Regions from separate parts of the Bradyrhizobium sp. USDA3516 genome, predicted to be linked through region 2. Evidence: predicted binding sites of a transcription regulator. Region 2 holds the regulator's gene; each other region holds the start of a gene.

Region 1 (4,206 bases), on a different contig from region 2:
GCTCGACGTTCCCCATCAATGGTCCGGCTGGACCCGGCGTGCGCTGGTGAACGCCGACGACATCGTGATCGTGGCCGAGCCCGATCTCGCCAATCTGCGCAACACCAAGAACATGCTGACCGTGCTGAAGGCGGCGCGCCCGAACGACCGGCCGCCGCTGTACTGCATCAACCAGGTCGGCATGCCCAAGCGCGCGGAGATCGAGGTCAAGGCGTTCGCCAAGACCATGGAGAGCCAGCCGATCGCGGTGATCCCGTTCGATTCGAAACTGTTCTCGACCGCGGCCAACAACGGCCAGATGATCGCGGAGGTCTCCAGGACCCACCGCACCACCGTTCTGTTCCAGAATATGGCGAACCGCCTCGCCGGCCGCGGCGAGGTGAAGAAGCCGAGGCGCTCGCTGCTCGAGCCGCTCTTGAAGAAGCTGAAGGGCAGGTCGGGACGCAGCTCGGCCCCGCATCGCAAGGCGTCGTAAGCCTCCACCGGAAGGGTGAGCTACCTGTCCGCCCGCTGCTGCTTCTTCGCCAGCAGCTGCTTCAGCGCCGCGACCTTGGCCGCGGCCTGGTCCGGCGGCAGATCTGCCTTGACGAGGATTTCGGCCTCGGCCTCGCGACCCTGCAATCCCAGCACGAGCGCCAGATTGGCGCGGACCCGCGCATCGTTCTGATTGCGCTGATAGGCGCGGCCGAGCACCTGTTCGGCCTTCGACAGATTGTTTTGCAGCATGTAGGACAGGCCGAGATTGGACAGCACGGTCGGCTCGTTCGGCACGATCTTCAACGCCGCGGCGTAATATTGCTGCGCTTCCTCGTTGCGGCCGAGCTGATCGAGCGCCGCGCCCTGCGCCGACAGGATGCGCCAATCGGGATCCTCAGGGCTGTGTGCGCGGCCGAGCACGTCGAAGGCCTGCTGGAAATTGCCGTTGTCGGCTAGCGCGCGGCCATAGCCGGCAAGCAGCGCCTTGTTGCCGGGACGGGCGAGAACGGCCTGCTCCAGCACCGCGACCGCCTGCGCGCGCTGGCCGCTGCCGCGCAGCGCCTTGCCGTATTCGAGAGCGATTGTCGGATCGCCAGGCTTGGCGCGGTAGCGCTCGCGCAGTGCGTCCATCTCCGGCGTGGCGTCGCCCTTGCTGTCTGACTTCGTGTCTGCCTTGGCGGAGAACTGCTTGCCGCCGAGCGCCCCGGTGACGTCCTCGATGCCGGCGGTTTGACAGCCCCCGAGGGCGAGGATCAGGACGGCGGAGCACAGATATCCCGCCGGGGCAAAGGCGAGGAACGAACGCTTGGACATACTCTGATCACTCGGCAACTGATCAGAGATGCTGACCGATTAACGCTAAAGTCCCGTTAAGGAGGGCGCGCGTATTGAGGTTCAGTCGACGAACTCGGCGCCGAATTCGCAGCCGATGCGCCAGCGCAGGCGGCATTGGCGGGAATAATCGGGCGCGAAGATGATGGTGAATTGCGGCGGCACTTCCAGGAATTCCGCCACCACTTTCACGCCGCCATCCGAAATGTCCGTGATCGTGCAATCCCGCGGCAGCGAGCCCGCGCCAAAATGGATCTTGGCGAGGCGGCTGCACACCCGACGTTCGCTTCTCCGGCGATTTGCAAGCATTTGAACTGTTCACCCGTTAGACCACGGCCCATCCCGCAGCCCTAGGAGTAGCGGACATTCGTTGGAATGTGCTGAGGAGAGAAGGTGGCATTCGAAGCGTAGTGTCGGGGCCGCGTTTACGTCCGGTTAGGATTCGGACCGGCGCCCGGGGATTGTTCCCGTATTGTTCTTGCGAAGCCGGCCGCGCTCTGCTACCCCTAATTGCAGCAATAGGCAGGCTGGTTCGGCATGGTTCAGCGGGTTTCTACCGTCGCCTTTGAGGGAATCGAGGCCCGCGCGGTCGACGTGCAGGTGCAGGTCGCGCCCGGCCTGCCGGCCTTTGCCATCGTCGGCCTGCCGGACAAGGCGGTGTCGGAGGCGCGCGAGCGGGTGCGCTCGGCGCTGATCGCCTCGGGGCTGGCGCTGCCGGCACGGCGGATCATCGTCAATCTGGCCCCGGCCGACCTCCCGAAGGAGGGCAGCCATTACGATCTGCCGATCGCGCTCGGGCTGATGGCGGCGATCGGTGCGATCCCGCCGGATGCGCTGACCGGCTTCACGGTGCTCGGCGAGCTCGGCCTCGACGGCTCGATCGCGCCCGTGGCCGGCGTCCTTCCCGCCGCGATCGGCGCCAATATGCGCGAGGAAGGGCTGATCTGCCCGGCGTCCTGCGGATCCGAGGCGGCGTGGGCGAGCCCGGACATCCAGATCATTGCCGCACACTCGCTGATCCAGATCGCCAACCACTTCAAGGGCACGCAGGTGCTGTCGCGGCCGACGCCAAAGGTGCACGAGGCCGCCGCCTCGACGCTCGACCTGCGCGACATCAAGGGCCAGGAAAGCGCCAAGCGCGCGCTGGAGATCGCGGCCGCCGGCGGGCATCATTTGCTGATGATCGGCGCGCCGGGCGCGGGCAAATCGATGCTGGCCGCGCGCCTGCCCTCGATCCTGCCGCCGCTGTCGCCGAGCGAGCTGCTTGAGGTCTCGATGATCGCCTCCGTCGCCGGCGAGATCGAAGGCGGCGCGCTGACGGCGCGGCGCCCGTTCCGCTCGCCACATCATTCCGCCAGCATGGCCGCGCTCACCGGCGGCGGCGCGCGCGCCAAGCCCGGCGAGATCTCGCTGGCTCATCAGGGCGTGCTGTTCCTCGACGAATTGCCGGAGTTCGATCCGCGCGTACTGGATTCGCTGCGCCAGCCGCTGGAGAACGGCGAGGTCGCGGTGTCGCGCGCCAATCATCGCGTCACCTACCCTGCCCGCTTCATGCTGGTCGCGGCGATGAATCCCTGCCGTTGCGGCAATGCGTTCGAGCCCGGCTATGCCTGCAAGCGCGGCCGCATCGACCGCTGCACCGGCGATTATCAGGCGCGCATCTCTGGTCCTCTGATGGACCGCATCGATCTGCGCATCGAGGTGCCGGCGGTGACCGCCGCCGACCTGATCCTGCCGCCGCCGTCGGAAGGATCGGCCGAGGTCGCCGCCCGCGTCGCGGCGGCGCGCGACATCCAGCTGGCGCGCTATGCGGATGCAGGCCTGCCCCATGTCCGCACCAATGCCGAAGCGCCCGCCTCCGTGCTGGAGGAGATCGCAAAGCCGGATGCGCAGGGTCAGAAGCTCCTGCGCGACGCCGCCGAGACCATGCGCCTGTCGGCGCGCGGCTATCACCGCGTGCTGCGGGTGGCGCGCACGCTGGCCGACCTCGACCATGCCGACAAGATCGGCCGGCTGCACCTCGCCGAAGCCCTGTCTTACCGCGCACTCGCGGAGGATGTGCGCCAATTGGCGTAAGCGCCTCGCGCATCAACCCGGCGGTAACGACTTTCCTTTACGCTCTGCAAACCATAAGGCCCGACGCGTTTCGGTTGTGAGTTCCCCGGGGCCTAGCGAGTCAAGCGTCATGTTGCGTTTCAAGGTCCTGGCCTCAGCTGTTCCCCTGCTCGCGGCTGCAGTGTTCGCCCGCGCCGAGATCGGTTCGGTGTCGCATCCCTGCATCGCGCTGGGCGACACATCGGTCGAGCTCACCTCGCTGTTCTGGACCGCCGGCGTGCATGCCGCCTTCACCGACGATCCCGCGCGGGCGACGGTGCGGGTCCAGATCACCGAGGATGCCGACACTGCGGATTTCGCTGTGGTCGACGACGGCCTCGGCTCCGAGCCTGATACCTGCCAGGCGAGCCCCTCGACGCGTCTCGTCTCGATCGCCGCGCAGCCGGTCGACGGCGGCCAGGTGATCTATCTCTCCAGCGACGGACCGGCGGATTACCGCATCTATGTGCGCTCGAAGACGTTCTCGCCGCGCGAGGCGGCGGCGCTGATCGTTGGCGCCCGCGGCGGCCATGGCCGCTTCCAGGCGGCCTCGCTCTGACCCGTTAACATCTCGTCAACCCTGTTCGGAGGCGGCGCTACCGCTGCAAGCTGTTCGCAAGGTCGGCGGGCCATCGTCGCACGCGGCGGCGGGGGTTACAGGCAAGGGCCGGTTGCCAAGGGTCGGTTGCGATGGGTGGGACGTTCCGGATCAAGGTGCGCATGCGCCGCTTCAGGCGGCGGCATCCGAGGCTCGCCTTCGCGATCCGCTCCTTCATGATCTTCTCGGCGACGTTCGGCGGCGCC
Region 2 (4,206 bases):
GAGCTGACCTCCTCCACCCCGCGATCACGCAGGATAGATCATCCCCCGTGCTGCTTTGCCTCACGGCTGCACTCGGCTAGAACTCTCGCCGCCCATTGACTGATGTGCTCAGCAGGAGTTCGCCCGTGGCCCTGATGCCGGTTTCTGACGCGCTCGCCGCGGTGCTGGCCGGCGCAGAGCCGCTGGCTGAAGAGAAGGTTTCGCTCGACGAGGCCTATCATCGTGTGCTCGCCGGCGACATCGCGGCGCGGCGGACGCAGCCACCGGAGGCGATGTCGGCGATGGACGGCTATGCCGTGCGCGCGGCCGACGCGACGATCGATTCCAGGCTGACCGTCGTCGGCGAGGTGGCGGCGGGTCGGCCGTTCGCGGGACGCGTCGGCCCCGGCGAAGCCGTGCGGATCTTCACCGGCGGCGTCGTTCCCGACGGCGCCGATGCCGTCGTGATCCAGGAGGACACGGCTGCCGACGGCAAGCATGTCACGATCAAGGAAGCCGCCATTTTCGGCCGGCACATCCGCGCTGCAGGCATCGACTTCCGTGAAGGCGACGTGCTGCTGCGCAAGGGAATCCGTCTCACCGAGCGCGATCTCGCCCTCGCCGCCGGAATGAACCATCCACATCTCGCCGTCGTCCGCCGCCCGAGGGTCGCGATCCTCGCCACCGGCGACGAGCTCGTGATGCCGGGCACCGCGCCTGGTCCCGGCCAGATCGTCTATTCCAACGGCTATGCCCTGCACGCGCTCGCCCGCAGCGAGGGCGCCGAGACCATCGACCTCGGAATTGCCGCCGATACGCTGGAGGCGACCTCCGCCGGCATCCGCCGCGCGCGCGAGGGCGGCGCCGACATCCTGATCACGACCGGCGGCGCCTCGGTCGGTGACCACGATCTGGTCCAGCAGGCGCTCAAGGGCGAAGGCATCGCGATGGCGTTCTGGAAGATCGCGATCCGGCCCGGCAAGCCGATGATGCACGGGAGGCTCGGCCCGATGCGCGTGATCGGCCTGCCCGGCAATCCCGTGTCGTCATATGTCTGCGCCTTCCTGTTCATGGTGCCCTTGATTCGCGCTCTCGCGGGCCGTTCAGCGATTCATCATCAGCGCGAGCGCGCCGTGCTGGGCCGCGATGTCGCCGCCAACGACCAGCGCGAGGACTATCTGCGTGCGCGGCTGGAGGTGCGCGACGACGGCACGCGCGTCGCCCTTCCCGTCAGCCATCAGGACTCCTCCCTGCTTGCGAATCTCGCTGCGGCACAGGTACTTCTCGTGCGGGCTCCGTTCGCCCCCAAGGCCGAGGCCGGCACGCCTTGCGAGGTGCTGCGGCTCCCGGCCTGAGCTGCGAGCCACACGCATTCCGCGAGCTTGGCCGCGTTCACCGTAAATTAAGCAGTTGCGGAACACATATCGAACATATAGTGTCCGTTCATGATTTGTTTCGAGGATGTAGCGGCCTAGTGCCGACTTCATCGTGTCGGAATCGAACGACATCAACCGGGGGACTTTGGTCGAGATGTTGACGCGCAAACAATACGAGCTTCTGCGGTTCATCAGCGAGCGTCTGAAGGAAAGCGGCGTGCCGCCGTCCTTCGACGAGATGAAGGATGCGCTCGACCTGCGCTCGAAATCAGGCATCCATCGCCTGATCACTGCGCTCGAGGAGCGCGGCTTCATTCGCCGCCTGCCCAACCGTGCCCGTGCCATCGAGGTGATCAAGCTGCCCGAGCTCCAGGCCGCCGCCGGCAATCGCCGCGGCTTCACCCCGAGCGTCATCGAGGGCAATCTCGGCAAGGTGCGCGCGAGCTCCAGCCCGCCCGCGGACGAGGGCGAGCGTCCGGTCGCGGTGCCCGTGATGGGCCGCATCGCCGCCGGCACGCCGATCGAGGCGCTGCAGACCCGCAGCCACACCATCAGCGTACCGCCGGACATGCTCGGCTCGGGCGAGCACTACGCGCTCGAAGTGCGCGGCGATTCGATGGTCGAGGCCGGCATCCTCGACGGCGACATGGCGCTGATCCAGCGCAACGAGACTGCCAATACCGGCGACATCGTGGTGGCATTGATCGACGACGAGGAGGCCACGCTCAAGCGCTTCCGCCGCCGCGGCGCCTCGATCGCGCTCGAGCCCGCCAATGCCGCCTACGAGGTCCGCATTCTTCCGCCGAACCGCGTGAAGATACAGGGCAAGCTGATCGGGCTTTACCGGAAGTACTGATACGGGAAGTCTCAAGCGCCTCGCGCGCTTCGATCGGCATCGTCGATCCAGCATCGGAGCGGATGCTTGTTCGCTCCGGCCGGACGGTTTCTCTGGTTCTGCGCCGACTGTCCGGCCCTCTTCCCGCGCGACATCCGCCGCGCGACATCCGCCCATGCAGGCCCGCAGCCATTTCTGCTTCGCCGGCAGAGTCGTGCCGGCCGTGCCGATAGCTCCGGCCGAATGCAAGGACGCGAGGTTTGTTCCTATTGAATCCGGGAAAGATAATGTGATCGCGCGCTGCGGACGCGAGCCGCAGATTTGCCCATAACCGAGCAGAGCGTTGCAGGCTTCCACTCTGATAGAGGCCTGCGCCTCGAAAGAGACGCGGGTCGCTATTCCAGCATGAGGAGCACCCGATGTGTGACTACAGCCTGCATGCCGTCGCGACGCGCCCCGCCGAGGTCGGCGAGACGATCGTCACGACAACCTTCCGCGGCACCTCGACGCGCGGTTTCGCTTCCGAAGCCGATCTCTCCGTCGCGGTCTGTCTGCTGCCGGGGACGGAGCTCGCTTTCGCCGACAACGTCCGCTACGACAACCGCTGGATCTGGACGCGCACCGTGAACTCCCGCGTCGGCAAGTTCGGCAAGATCGACCCGCACATTCCCGATCGCCATCATGACGCGATCGAATTCCCCGACGGCAAGTACGTGCTGGTGACGCAGCTCGTCGAAGGCCAGCGCGCGACCGTGCTGCAATTGCCGGTGACGCAGCCAGCCCCCGAGCGCGAGCACAAGCCGCAGATCATCGCCGACACGCGGCCCACGATCACGCGCCTGCCGATCGGCTGACGCCCATCGGCCGAAAGGCCGAGCCCGGGATTGAAATTGCCGTCGCCGGCCGAGGCCGGCGAGCCCGGTGGGTTTGTGTTTCAGGACATTCGATCGGTAAGCCCGTCGCCGCACGAAGTTTGGGCCGTCCTGCCTGAATTTTGAACGTCCGCTCCGCAGCCAAATGACCGATGCTGTCGTGGTTCGAGGCGGCGGACACGCTCGATGAAGACCTTTATTCGCGTCGTTGAACTCTGGATACCCGACCGGACGCGCATGCGGCTGGAATTCGGCGGCGGCCTCTACGGTGAAGGGCTGTCCGCGTTCAAGGCCGTCAGCGAAGAGCTGCACTTCGGATACGACGAGGGACTTCCAGGCAAGGCCTGGGCCTGTGGTCACCCCGTCATCCTCACGAAATTCGCCAACTCCTATTTCAAGCGGACCGATCAGGCCGCTGCGGCCGGCCTCACCTGCGGCGTGGCGGTGCCGGTGTTCGCGGGCGAATTCCTGCAAGCCGTGCTGGTGCTGTTCTGCGGCGACGACGAGGCGCATGTCGGCGCGATCGAGCTCTGGCACAACGATCCTGATCTCTCGCACGAGATGGGGCTCGTCGATGGCTATTACGGCACGGCGGACATGTTCGAATTCAACTCCCGCCACACCAGATTTCCGCGCGGCTTCGGCCTGCCCGGACGCACCTGGAAGGCGGGCCTGCCGCTGATCATCAAGGACCTGCACGACGCCAAGAGCTTCCTGCGCTGGGAGGACGCCGCCAAGGTCGGGATCAATCTCGGCGTCGGCGTGCCCTACCGAACCGGCACCGACCAGACCTGGGTTCTGACATTCCTCTCCGCGCAGGCAACGCCGATTGCGCGACGCTTCGAGATCTGGGTCCCGAACGAGGCCCGTTCGGCGCTGGTCTTTCGCGCCGGCGATTGCAGCGCGCAGACCGACCTCGCCGCACGCTATGCGGCGCAGTCCATCGCCAAGGGGGAAGGCAGCATCGGCGGCGCCTGGGCCGTCGGCATGCCCGCGCTCAACGACGATCTCACCAGTGACGGCTCGATCGCCGGCTCCGAAGCCCGCGCAGCCGGGCTGAGCCGAATGGTGGCCCTGCCGGTCATCGGCAACGGAAGGCTTGACGCGGTGCTGGCCTGGTATTTGTGATCCGCGTCAATCGTCG
Region 3 (4,206 bases), on a different contig from region 2:
CGAGAAGCGCGCTTCGAAATCGTCTGGCACGATCTCCGCCTCGAGCACCGCGATCGGGTGCGGGCGCAGATGCGCGTTGAGCCCGTCGCGAAACCGCCCCGGCGGAAATTGCTTGTCGACGTCGACATGGGCGACCTGGCCGCGCGCATGCACGCCGGCATCGGTGCGGCCGGCACCGTGCACGCGCAGATCCGCCCCGGTCATCGCCTTCACGGCCGCCTCGAGCGCGCCCTGCACCGACGGCAGCGTGTCCTGCACCTGCCAGCCGAAGAACGGCGCGCCGTCATATTCGATGGTGAGCTTGTAGCGGGGCATCGATCCGATTTGATCCAGTGTCATTGCCGGGCCTGCCCCGGCAATCCATCGCCTGGAAAGAGTCTTGGTGGAAGATGGATACGCGGGTCAAGCCCGCGTATGACGGGTGGGCTAGCTGAACCTCGATCCCGACTTCACCGGCACGCCGCGCAGGAAGTCCGTGGCCTGCATGCGCGCCTTGCCTTCGCGCTGAAGCTCGATGATGCGGATGGCGCCGTCGCCGCAGGCGACGGTGAGGAGATCGTCGAGCACCTCGCCAGGGGCGCCGGAGCCCTTGGCCAATTCGCAGCGCAGGATCTTGACGCGTGCATTGTCGAGCTCGGCCCAGGCGCCGGGGAACGGCGACAGGCCATGGATGTGACGCAGCACCGCGCGCGCCGGCTTTGTCCAGTCGATCCGCGCCTCGGCCTTCTCGATCTTGGCGGCATAGGTGACGCCGTCCTCGCTCTGTACCTTGAGCTGGAGCCCGCCGCGTTCGAGCGCGGCCATCGCGCGCACCATCAGGTCCGCCCCCAGCCGGGACAGGCGATCGTGCAGGTCGAGCGCGGTCATGTCGTCCGTGATCGCGATGCGCTCGGCCATGGCGACGTCGCCGGTGTCTAAGCCGACATCCATCTTCATCACCATCACGCCGCTCTCGGCGTCGCCTGCCATGACGGCACGGTTGATCGGCGCAGCGCCGCGCCAGCGCGGCAACAGCGAGGCATGCAGATTGTAGCAGCCGAGTTTCGGCGCATCGAGGATCGCCTGCGGCAGGATCATGCCGTAGGCGACGACGACGGCCGCATCAGCCTCAAAGGCGCGAAATTCTTCGAGCGCCTCCTGCGTCTTCAGCGTCTTCGGCGTCAGCACGGGAATGCCGAGCTTTCGCGCGGCTTCCTCGACCGGGGTCGGCTGCAATTGCAGGCCGCGCCGGCCGCCCGGCTTGGGCGCGCGGGTGTAGACGGCCGCGATCTCGTGGCCATGCGCGACCAGCTCGAGCAGCGTCGGCACGGAGAAATCGGGCGTGCCCATGAAGATGAGGCGAAGGGGCATCGGACGAAGGAATCCTTGAAAACGAGCAAGGTACTCGTCATGGCCGGGCTTGTCCCGGCCATCCACGTTCTTCCTGCTCGGGCGGCCAACAACGTGGATGCCCGGCACAAGGCCGGGCATGACGGCGGAGGATGTGGCCTACTCCGCCGCGCGCTTGGCGGCTTTCTCGAACTTCTTCATGACCCGGTCGCGCTTGAGCTTGGACAGATAGTCGACGAACAAGACGCCGTTGAGATGGTCGATCTCGTGCTGGATGCAGGTGGCGTAGAGGCCTTCTGCATCCTCCTCGTGCACCTTGCCGTCGAGATCAGTGAAGCGCACGCGCACCTTCGCGGGACGCTCGACCTCCTCGTAATATTCGGGGATCGAGAGGCAGCCTTCCTCGTAGACCGACAGTTCCTCGGACGAGGCGATGATCTCAGGGTTGATGAAGACGCGCGGGGCGTGCTTGGTCTCGCCGCTCTCGTCGCGCTTGGCCAGATCCATGGTGATCAGACGCAAGGGTTGCGCGACCTGGATCGCCGCCAGCCCAATGCCGGGCGCGTCGTACATGGTCTCGAACATGTCGTCGGCAAGCTTGCGGATCTCCGAAGTGACCTTCTCGATCGGCTTGGAGACCAGACGCAGCTGCTTGTCGGGCAGGATGATGATTTCTCTGAGGGCCATGGCCGCGATTTAAGCCGCGCGCCGGATACGGTCAATGCGGCCCGGAACCCGTTAACCGCTCGCTAACCATAAAACTTCGCCTTTCGTTAACCATGAATATTAGGGGGCGGTTAACCCAGGACGTTCTCTCTTCGTTCGCGAGAGCCCAACGAATCGGCTACAAGGCGGCATGAACGAGATCATTGTCATGCTGGGCGACTGGCCGGTGCGCATCGTCGATGCGCTGATCGGCTTCGGTGCGCTCGTCCTCATCCTGCTGGTTGTGATTGCGGTCGTGATCGCGCGCTCGGGTCGGCGTGGCGCGGAACTCGCCATGGCGAACGCGATCCGGGCCGACGAGCTCGAGGAACGGCTGAGCGAGGTGCTGCGGGCGCAGAGCGAGTCGTCGGGCCGGGTCGACGCCATGACCCAGGCGCTGGCCGGCCGCCAGGCCGAGATGGCGCGGGCGGTCAACGAGCGGCTGGATTCGGTGACGCATCGGGTCGGCCAGTCCATGGAACATTCGACCCGCAACACCATGGAGAGCCTGCGCGCGCTGCATGAACGGCTCGGCATCATCGACAACGCGCACAAGAACCTCACCGACCTCACGACGCAGGTGACGACCCTGCGCGACGTGCTCGCCAACAAGCAGTCGCGCGGCGCCTTCGGCCAGGCGCGGATGGAGGCGATCGTCCAGGACGGACTGCCGAAGGGGTCCTACGAGTTCCAATTCACGCTCTCGACAGGCAAGCGCCCGGATTGCGTCGTGTTCCTGCCCGACCAGCGCCCGCTCTGCATCGACGCAAAATTTCCGCTGGAGGCGATGACGGCGCTGCACGACGCCCGCACCGACGAGGAGCGGCGCGTTGCCACGCAGCGCCTACGCAGCGACGTGATGAAGCATGTCAGCGACATCGCCGAAAAATATCTCGTCACCGGCGAGACGCAGGAGATGGCGCTGATGTTCGTGCCGTCGGAATCGGTCTATGCCGAGATCCATGACGGCTTCGATGACGTGATCCAGAAGGCCTATCGCGCCCGCGTCGTGCTGGTGTCGCCGTCGCTGCTGATGCTGGCGATCCAGGTGATGCAACAGATCATGAAGGACGCGCGCATGCGCGATGCCGCCGACCAGATCCGTACCGAGGTGATCAAGCTCGGCGACGATTTGGGGCGCCTGCGCGACCGCGTGCTCAAGCTACAAAAGCATTTTGCCGACGTGAACGAGGATGTCCGCCAGGTGCTGATCTCCGCCGACAAGATCGAGAAGCGCGCAGGGCGCATCGAGGAGCTCGATTTCAGCAAGAGCGATGCGCCGGAGGCGCCGCGGCTGGTGGCGACGGGGGCGGCCGAGCTGTTTCCGCGGAAGCTCCAGGCGGGGGAGTGACTCGAGGCACGCCGTCATGCCCCGCGCAGGCGGGGCATCCGGTACCCCGTGACAGTCGTTGTTGAGCTGAGGTGCTGGTGATTACTGGATCGTCCGCCTTCGCGGACGATGACAGCAGAATGGGAGGCGACAGATGGGCACACGCCACTATTATGTGTACATTCTCGCCAGCAAAATCGGCGGCACTCTGTACATTGGCGTGACGAACGACCTCATTCGCCGGGTGGCAGAGCACAAGTCAAAGGTGATCGAGAGCTTTACAGAGAAGTATGACGTTGCAAGGCTGGTTTATTTCGAGCAATTCGATGACCCCGAGAATGCGATCAAGCGCGAAAAGCGGTTGAAGAAGTGGAACAGGGCATGGAAGGTTCGACTGATCGAGCAGCATAACCCGACCTGGGATGATCTGTATCCCGGGATAGCCGGGCCACCATGATGCTGTCATGCCCCGCGCAGGCGGGGCATCCAGTACCCCGTGACAGTCGTTGTTGAGCTGAGGTGCTGGTGATTACTGGATCGTCCGCCTTCGCGGACGATGACGGTGAGGGTATTGAGGCTTCTCGCACCTCACCGCGAGTCTTTCCCCCCAGAATCTGCTAACACCCCGCCATGACCGCACCCGACGCGACCTCCTCCGCCGCGACTTCTGCCGCCTCGACCTCCTGGCGCGACAGCCTTGCCGTTTATCTGCAGCCGCGGGTGCTGATCGTGCTGTTTCTCGGCTTCTCCTCGGGGCTGCCGCTGGCACTGTCGGGATCGACGCTGCTGGTGTGGATGGCCGAGGCCGGGGTCGATCTCGGAACGATCGGGTTGTTTGCGCT
Region 4 (4,206 bases), on a different contig from region 2:
CGCGCGCCTATGAGACGGAGTTCCGCATCCTCCGGCCCGACGGCGAGGTACGCTGGTGCGTCGGCACGGCGGCCGCAACCACGGACGAGAGCGGGCGCGTGGTGCGCGTCAGCGGCGTGACCGTAGACATCACCGAGCGCAAGCGCGCCGAGGAGCGGCAGAACCTGCTGGCGCGGGAGGTCGATCATCGCGCGAAGAACGCGCTGGCGCTGGCGCAATCGATCGTGCGCCTCACCCGGGCCGACGAGGTCAAGGCCTATGTCAACGCCGTCGAGGGGCGTATCAATGCGCTGGCGCGTGTGCACACCATCCTGTCGCTGTCGAGCTGGCAGGGCGCCGAGCTCTCCAGGCTGATCGACGAGGAGCTTGCGCCCTATTCGCTCGGCGACCAGATCAAATTGGCAGGGCCCGAAGTTCAGTTGCTGCCGGCGACGGCCCAGACGCTGGCGCTCGCGCTGCACGAGCTCTTCACCAACTCGGCAAAGTACGGCGCGCTATCCACGCGAGCGGGGCGGCTCGCGATCGATTGGCAGGTCGACGAGGAGCTGCTCACGCTGAGCTGGGAGGAATCCGGCGGTCCCCTGGTCAAGACCCCGAAATCGCGCGGCTTCGGCACGCGAAGCCTGCTTGCGAGCATCGAGTCCCAGCTTGGCGGACAGGCGCAGTTCGATTGGCGCGCCGAGGGCCTGCTGTGCCGTCTGGAGGTGCCGTTGACTCGCAAGACCGCGGCGGCTGCACCAAGCAAGTTCGACACCGCCGGGTCTGCCGAACTGCAACGCGCATCCGGTTAACCTGACGCTGCGCTGCTCATGCGCTGCGCCGTGCGTGGTCCGCGCGCGACGCGCCCTTCGAGCCAGGCTTCCGTTCGGGCGAGATCGCGCAGCGCCCTCGCGTAGCGGCGGGCTGCGCTCCGCTCCGCGCCAAGCGGGAGCTCGCGCGCCTTGCGCAGGATGTCCGCGGCCGCGTTGCGATAGGCCAGCGAGCGGTAAAGAAAGACGACCTTACCCATATCGAAGTTCCCGTTTCGGTGTTCCCATCTTGCTGGCGCCCATCTTGGCAAGCCCGGCATGAACGCCCGATGAAACGGGCGATAACAATTCCCTCAGCGGAACGGAACCAGGGGATCACGTGCGCGTTGGCGTGGCAGTTCGGGATGCCGTCCATGCGCGCCAGAAAGTCGTCTGAGCTTGTCTCTGCCAGCGGCCTTATCAAGCTGATGACGCATGCAATGATGGGCGCAGCGCTCGGCCTCACCTTCAGTCTCGCCCTCGTCCTGTCGAATCCAGCCGTCGCCAACCTGCTGAGCAATGGCGGAAGCCAGGCCACGATGGTCTTCGCCCTCACCTTGGTGACGACCTTTGCGATCGGCGCGACGCTCACCGGCGCCGTGTTCATCCTGGCCGAGGACAAGCAAACTTGAAGCGTGGGTGACGCACGGAAGACGCCGCGCTGGGAACCCTTGCTGCGACGGATGGTTTGCGGCCTGCTTCAAATCAACCGGGGTGTTTTCCCGCCGCGAGAGCCCTGGGAAGATGACCACCACCACATAGGCGCTCCCTGGAATCGTGAAGGGCTCCGCATTGCGGAGCCCTTCATCTTCCATCTTTGGGGTCGGCACTTGGCCTTCTCAGCGGCGCCAACGATCTCCGCGGCGCTCGGCTGGGCGCACAGGATTGCCGCCGGTCTTCGCGGCACGAAGGCGCACCCGATTGCGGACGTCGGGCAGAACATCGCTGCCGCCAGCCGACTTCCATTCGGCAATCAAGAAGTTGATTTTCCGGCGCAGGTCCATCTGCGCCAGGGCCCTTTCCGTGCAGTCGCGATCGCGCTCGACGAGGTCGCGCACCGACGCCTCGACGTCGGCCATTTCGAGCCTCAACGCTCTGATTTTACGTCGAATTTCATTAATTCTGTTGTCCATGGCTTGTTAGAACAAAATAAGAACATATAGTCAAGTCACGATTTCAGGACGGAGAAGCCAGATGCAGATTCAAGGTAAATACGACGCCAGGTTTTTTCTCGGCGAGCAAATGACGCGGGCGCAGGGACTTAAGCTGAAGCGGCTCAGCGAGGAGGCCTATCAGCCCGGCCAATATGTGCGGGGTCTATCCTTCAGTGAGGCCGCAAGGCGCATCCAGGCGCTGGAAGCGGAGATCGAGCTGGCAAATTCCTTCTAGGCCCGCGTCGCCCGCGCTGCCGGAACCATGGCGGTGCCGAATGGTTCTTCCCACCGAGGGAGAACATGCATGGCACGCAAGGCAAAGAAGCGCCGCTACTCACGCAGCTCGGGCAGCGATGTCGCCAGCGAGATGCGGCGCTATAAGAAGGGCACAGCGAAAAGCGGCCGTGGCGGGCGCGGGGGCCGCGTCAAGAGCCGCAAGCAGGCGGTCGCGATCGGACTGTCGAAGGCGCGCAAGAAGGGCAAGAAGGTCCCGAAGAAGGCTTCGAAGCGCAAAAGCGCCAAGAAGACGTCCAAGAAGACGTCCAAGAAATCGTCGAGGACGTCGTCCAAGAAATCATCCAGCAAGAAATCATCGAAGCGCAAATCATCCAAGCGGTCGCGCTGACCGGTCTCAGATCATGCTCCCCGGCATGAAGCAGCGGATCGAGATCCCGAACGCAGTCTTGACCGGCCACACCATGGTACGACCGGCCCGGTTCGGCTCGGTGATGACGGCCTCATCCGGCACATCGATCCACTGCCCGTCCAGGCGCACACGGTAACGCCCGTTGTGCGACTCCCAATCGGGATCGGCAACGGCGAAACCGTCCGCGTCCGAGCAGCACGGACCGAGATGGCTGCGCAAACCGTCGAACCATGGCTTTAGAGGGGAATTCGCGTAGCGGCCGTCGTCGCGTCCGAGCGCGTTTTCGCCTGAGAGCACCAATGGCACCACCAGCAGCGCACTCCTGAGCGAGAGCTTCAATCGATCCATGTCGGCACCGATCCTTGTGAACCACCGGCAAGTTCCACAAAGCACCGGGAGGTTCGAAGTTCCACGCTTGCAACCCGTTTCGGCGGCGACGTTGCCGCAGCACCGGGATGCTCCAGCGAGTGTGATCAGCGAACACGGCTTTTTCGGACGCACCGGTCATCATCCCTGCCGTTAACGAGAATGTTATCGGGCCTGGTGCGAGCTGCCTGGGCGCGCGAAAGGCGGCCCGAGGGCCGCCTTTCTGGATTTCTGACGATCGAGTTCGCGTTACGCGAGTGGCACCGCGACGAAGCGGGTGGCCTCCGCGCTTCTGACCTGGAGCAGCACGCTGCGCTTGCCGGACGATTTGGCCTGCGCAAGCTCGGAGCGCACCTCGCCGACATTGCTGACCGCCTTGCCGCCGACATTGAGGATGACGTCGCCGGTCTGGATGCCGCGTTGCGCGGCCGGACCTTGCGGATCAACCTCGGTGACGACAACCCCGTTCTGGCCTGCGCCCTGGACGTCACCGGCGGGCGCCAGGCTGAGGCCGAGACGCGGCGTGCCAGCACCCGGCTGCCCCCTGCCCTCATCGGCATTGCCATTGACCTTGGCCTGCCGCTCGTTCGGCAGTTCGCCGAGCGCCAGGGTCACCGTCTTGCTGTCGCCCTTGTGGAACACATCGAGCTTCACGGACGTGCCCGGCGCCAAGCCGGCGATGGTGCGGGCGAGGTCGCGGGAGTCCTGGATCGTGGTGCCGTTGACGGCGGTGATGACATCGCCCGCCTGGATGCCGGCCTTCGCCGCCGGGCTGCCATCCTGCGAATGGTCGACGATCGCGCCGCGCGCCTCCTTGAGCCCGAGGCTGTCGGCAATATCCGACGTCACCGGCTGCACCTGCACGCCGAGCCAGCCCCGGGTGACCGCGCCCTTGTCCTTCAATTGCGCGACGACGAGCTTGGCGGTCGAAGCCGGGATATCGAAGCCGATGCCGACCGAGCCGCCCGAGGGCGAGAAGATCGCAGTGTTCACGCCGATCACGTTGCCGTTCATGTCGAAGGCCGGGCCGCCGGAATTACCCTTGTTGATCGGCGCGTCGATCTGGATGAAGTCGTCATAGGGACCGTTGCCGATGTCGCGGCCGCTGGCCGAGACGATGCCGGCGGTTACGGTGCCGCCTAGACCGAAGGGATTGCCGACCGCGACCACCCAGTCGCCGATGCGCGGCTTCTGGTCGGAGAACTTGACGAAGGGAAAGTCCTTCCTGCCGTCGACCTTGATCAGCGCGAGA

Evidence for each region. Region 2 encodes LexA, which represses DNA repair genes until DNA is damaged. Its sites were predicted from a motif close to TGTTCNNNNTGTGTTCNG; they were not measured.
Region 1: AC24YW_RS23040 (YifB family Mg chelatase-like AAA ATPase) is a predicted target of LexA. The motif match lies at 1,771-1,788, and genes of this name have one in related genera.
Region 3: AC24YW_RS12520 (DNA recombination protein RmuC) is a predicted target of LexA. The motif match lies at 2,138-2,155, and genes of this name have one in related genera.
Region 4: AC24YW_RS25885 (DUF3072 domain-containing protein) is a predicted target of LexA. The motif match lies at 1,929-1,946, and genes of this name have one in related genera.

Annotation. Positions count from the first base shown of each region.
Region 1 covers NZ_JBYGYN010000007.1:270,667-274,872, forward strand. Annotated here, with positions in the region: gene AC24YW_RS23025 (CpaE/TadZ family protein) at 1-475, shown strand, start outside; gene AC24YW_RS23030 (tetratricopeptide repeat protein) at 496-1,290, opposite strand; gene AC24YW_RS23035 (PilZ domain-containing protein) at 1,372-1,617, opposite strand; gene AC24YW_RS23040 (YifB family Mg chelatase-like AAA ATPase) at 1,846-3,384, shown strand; gene AC24YW_RS23045 (hypothetical protein) at 3,494-3,961, shown strand; gene AC24YW_RS23050 (PAS domain-containing hybrid sensor histidine kinase/response regulator) at 4,093-4,206, shown strand, end outside.
Region 2 covers NZ_JBYGYN010000006.1:279,845-284,050, reverse strand. Annotated here, with positions in the region: gene AC24YW_RS20760 (molybdopterin molybdotransferase MoeA) at 126-1,334, shown strand; gene lexA (transcriptional repressor LexA) at 1,510-2,211, shown strand; gene AC24YW_RS20750 (hypothetical protein) at 2,610-3,044, shown strand; gene AC24YW_RS20745 (GAF domain-containing protein) at 3,249-4,190, shown strand; gene AC24YW_RS20740 (ComEC/Rec2 family competence protein) at 4,197-4,206, opposite strand, start outside.
Region 3 covers NZ_JBYGYN010000003.1:477,046-481,251, forward strand. Annotated here, with positions in the region: gene truA (tRNA pseudouridine(38-40) synthase TruA) at 1-315, opposite strand, end outside; gene fmt (methionyl-tRNA formyltransferase) at 427-1,350, opposite strand; gene def (peptide deformylase) at 1,489-2,016, opposite strand; gene AC24YW_RS12520 (DNA recombination protein RmuC) at 2,186-3,385, shown strand; gene AC24YW_RS12525 (GIY-YIG nuclease family protein) at 3,519-3,821, shown strand; gene AC24YW_RS12530 (AmpG family muropeptide MFS transporter) at 3,995-4,206, shown strand, end outside.
Region 4 covers NZ_JBYGYN010000009.1:26,843-31,048, reverse strand. Annotated here, with positions in the region: gene AC24YW_RS25905 (HWE histidine kinase domain-containing protein) at 1-791, shown strand, start outside; gene AC24YW_RS25900 (hypothetical protein) at 788-1,009, opposite strand; gene AC24YW_RS25895 (hypothetical protein) at 1,163-1,420, shown strand; gene AC24YW_RS25890 (hypothetical protein) at 1,628-1,867, opposite strand; gene AC24YW_RS25885 (DUF3072 domain-containing protein) at 1,983-2,177, shown strand; gene AC24YW_RS25880 (DUF6496 domain-containing protein) at 2,247-2,567, shown strand; gene AC24YW_RS25875 (hypothetical protein) at 2,574-2,936, opposite strand; gene AC24YW_RS25870 (Do family serine endopeptidase) at 3,204-4,206, opposite strand, start outside.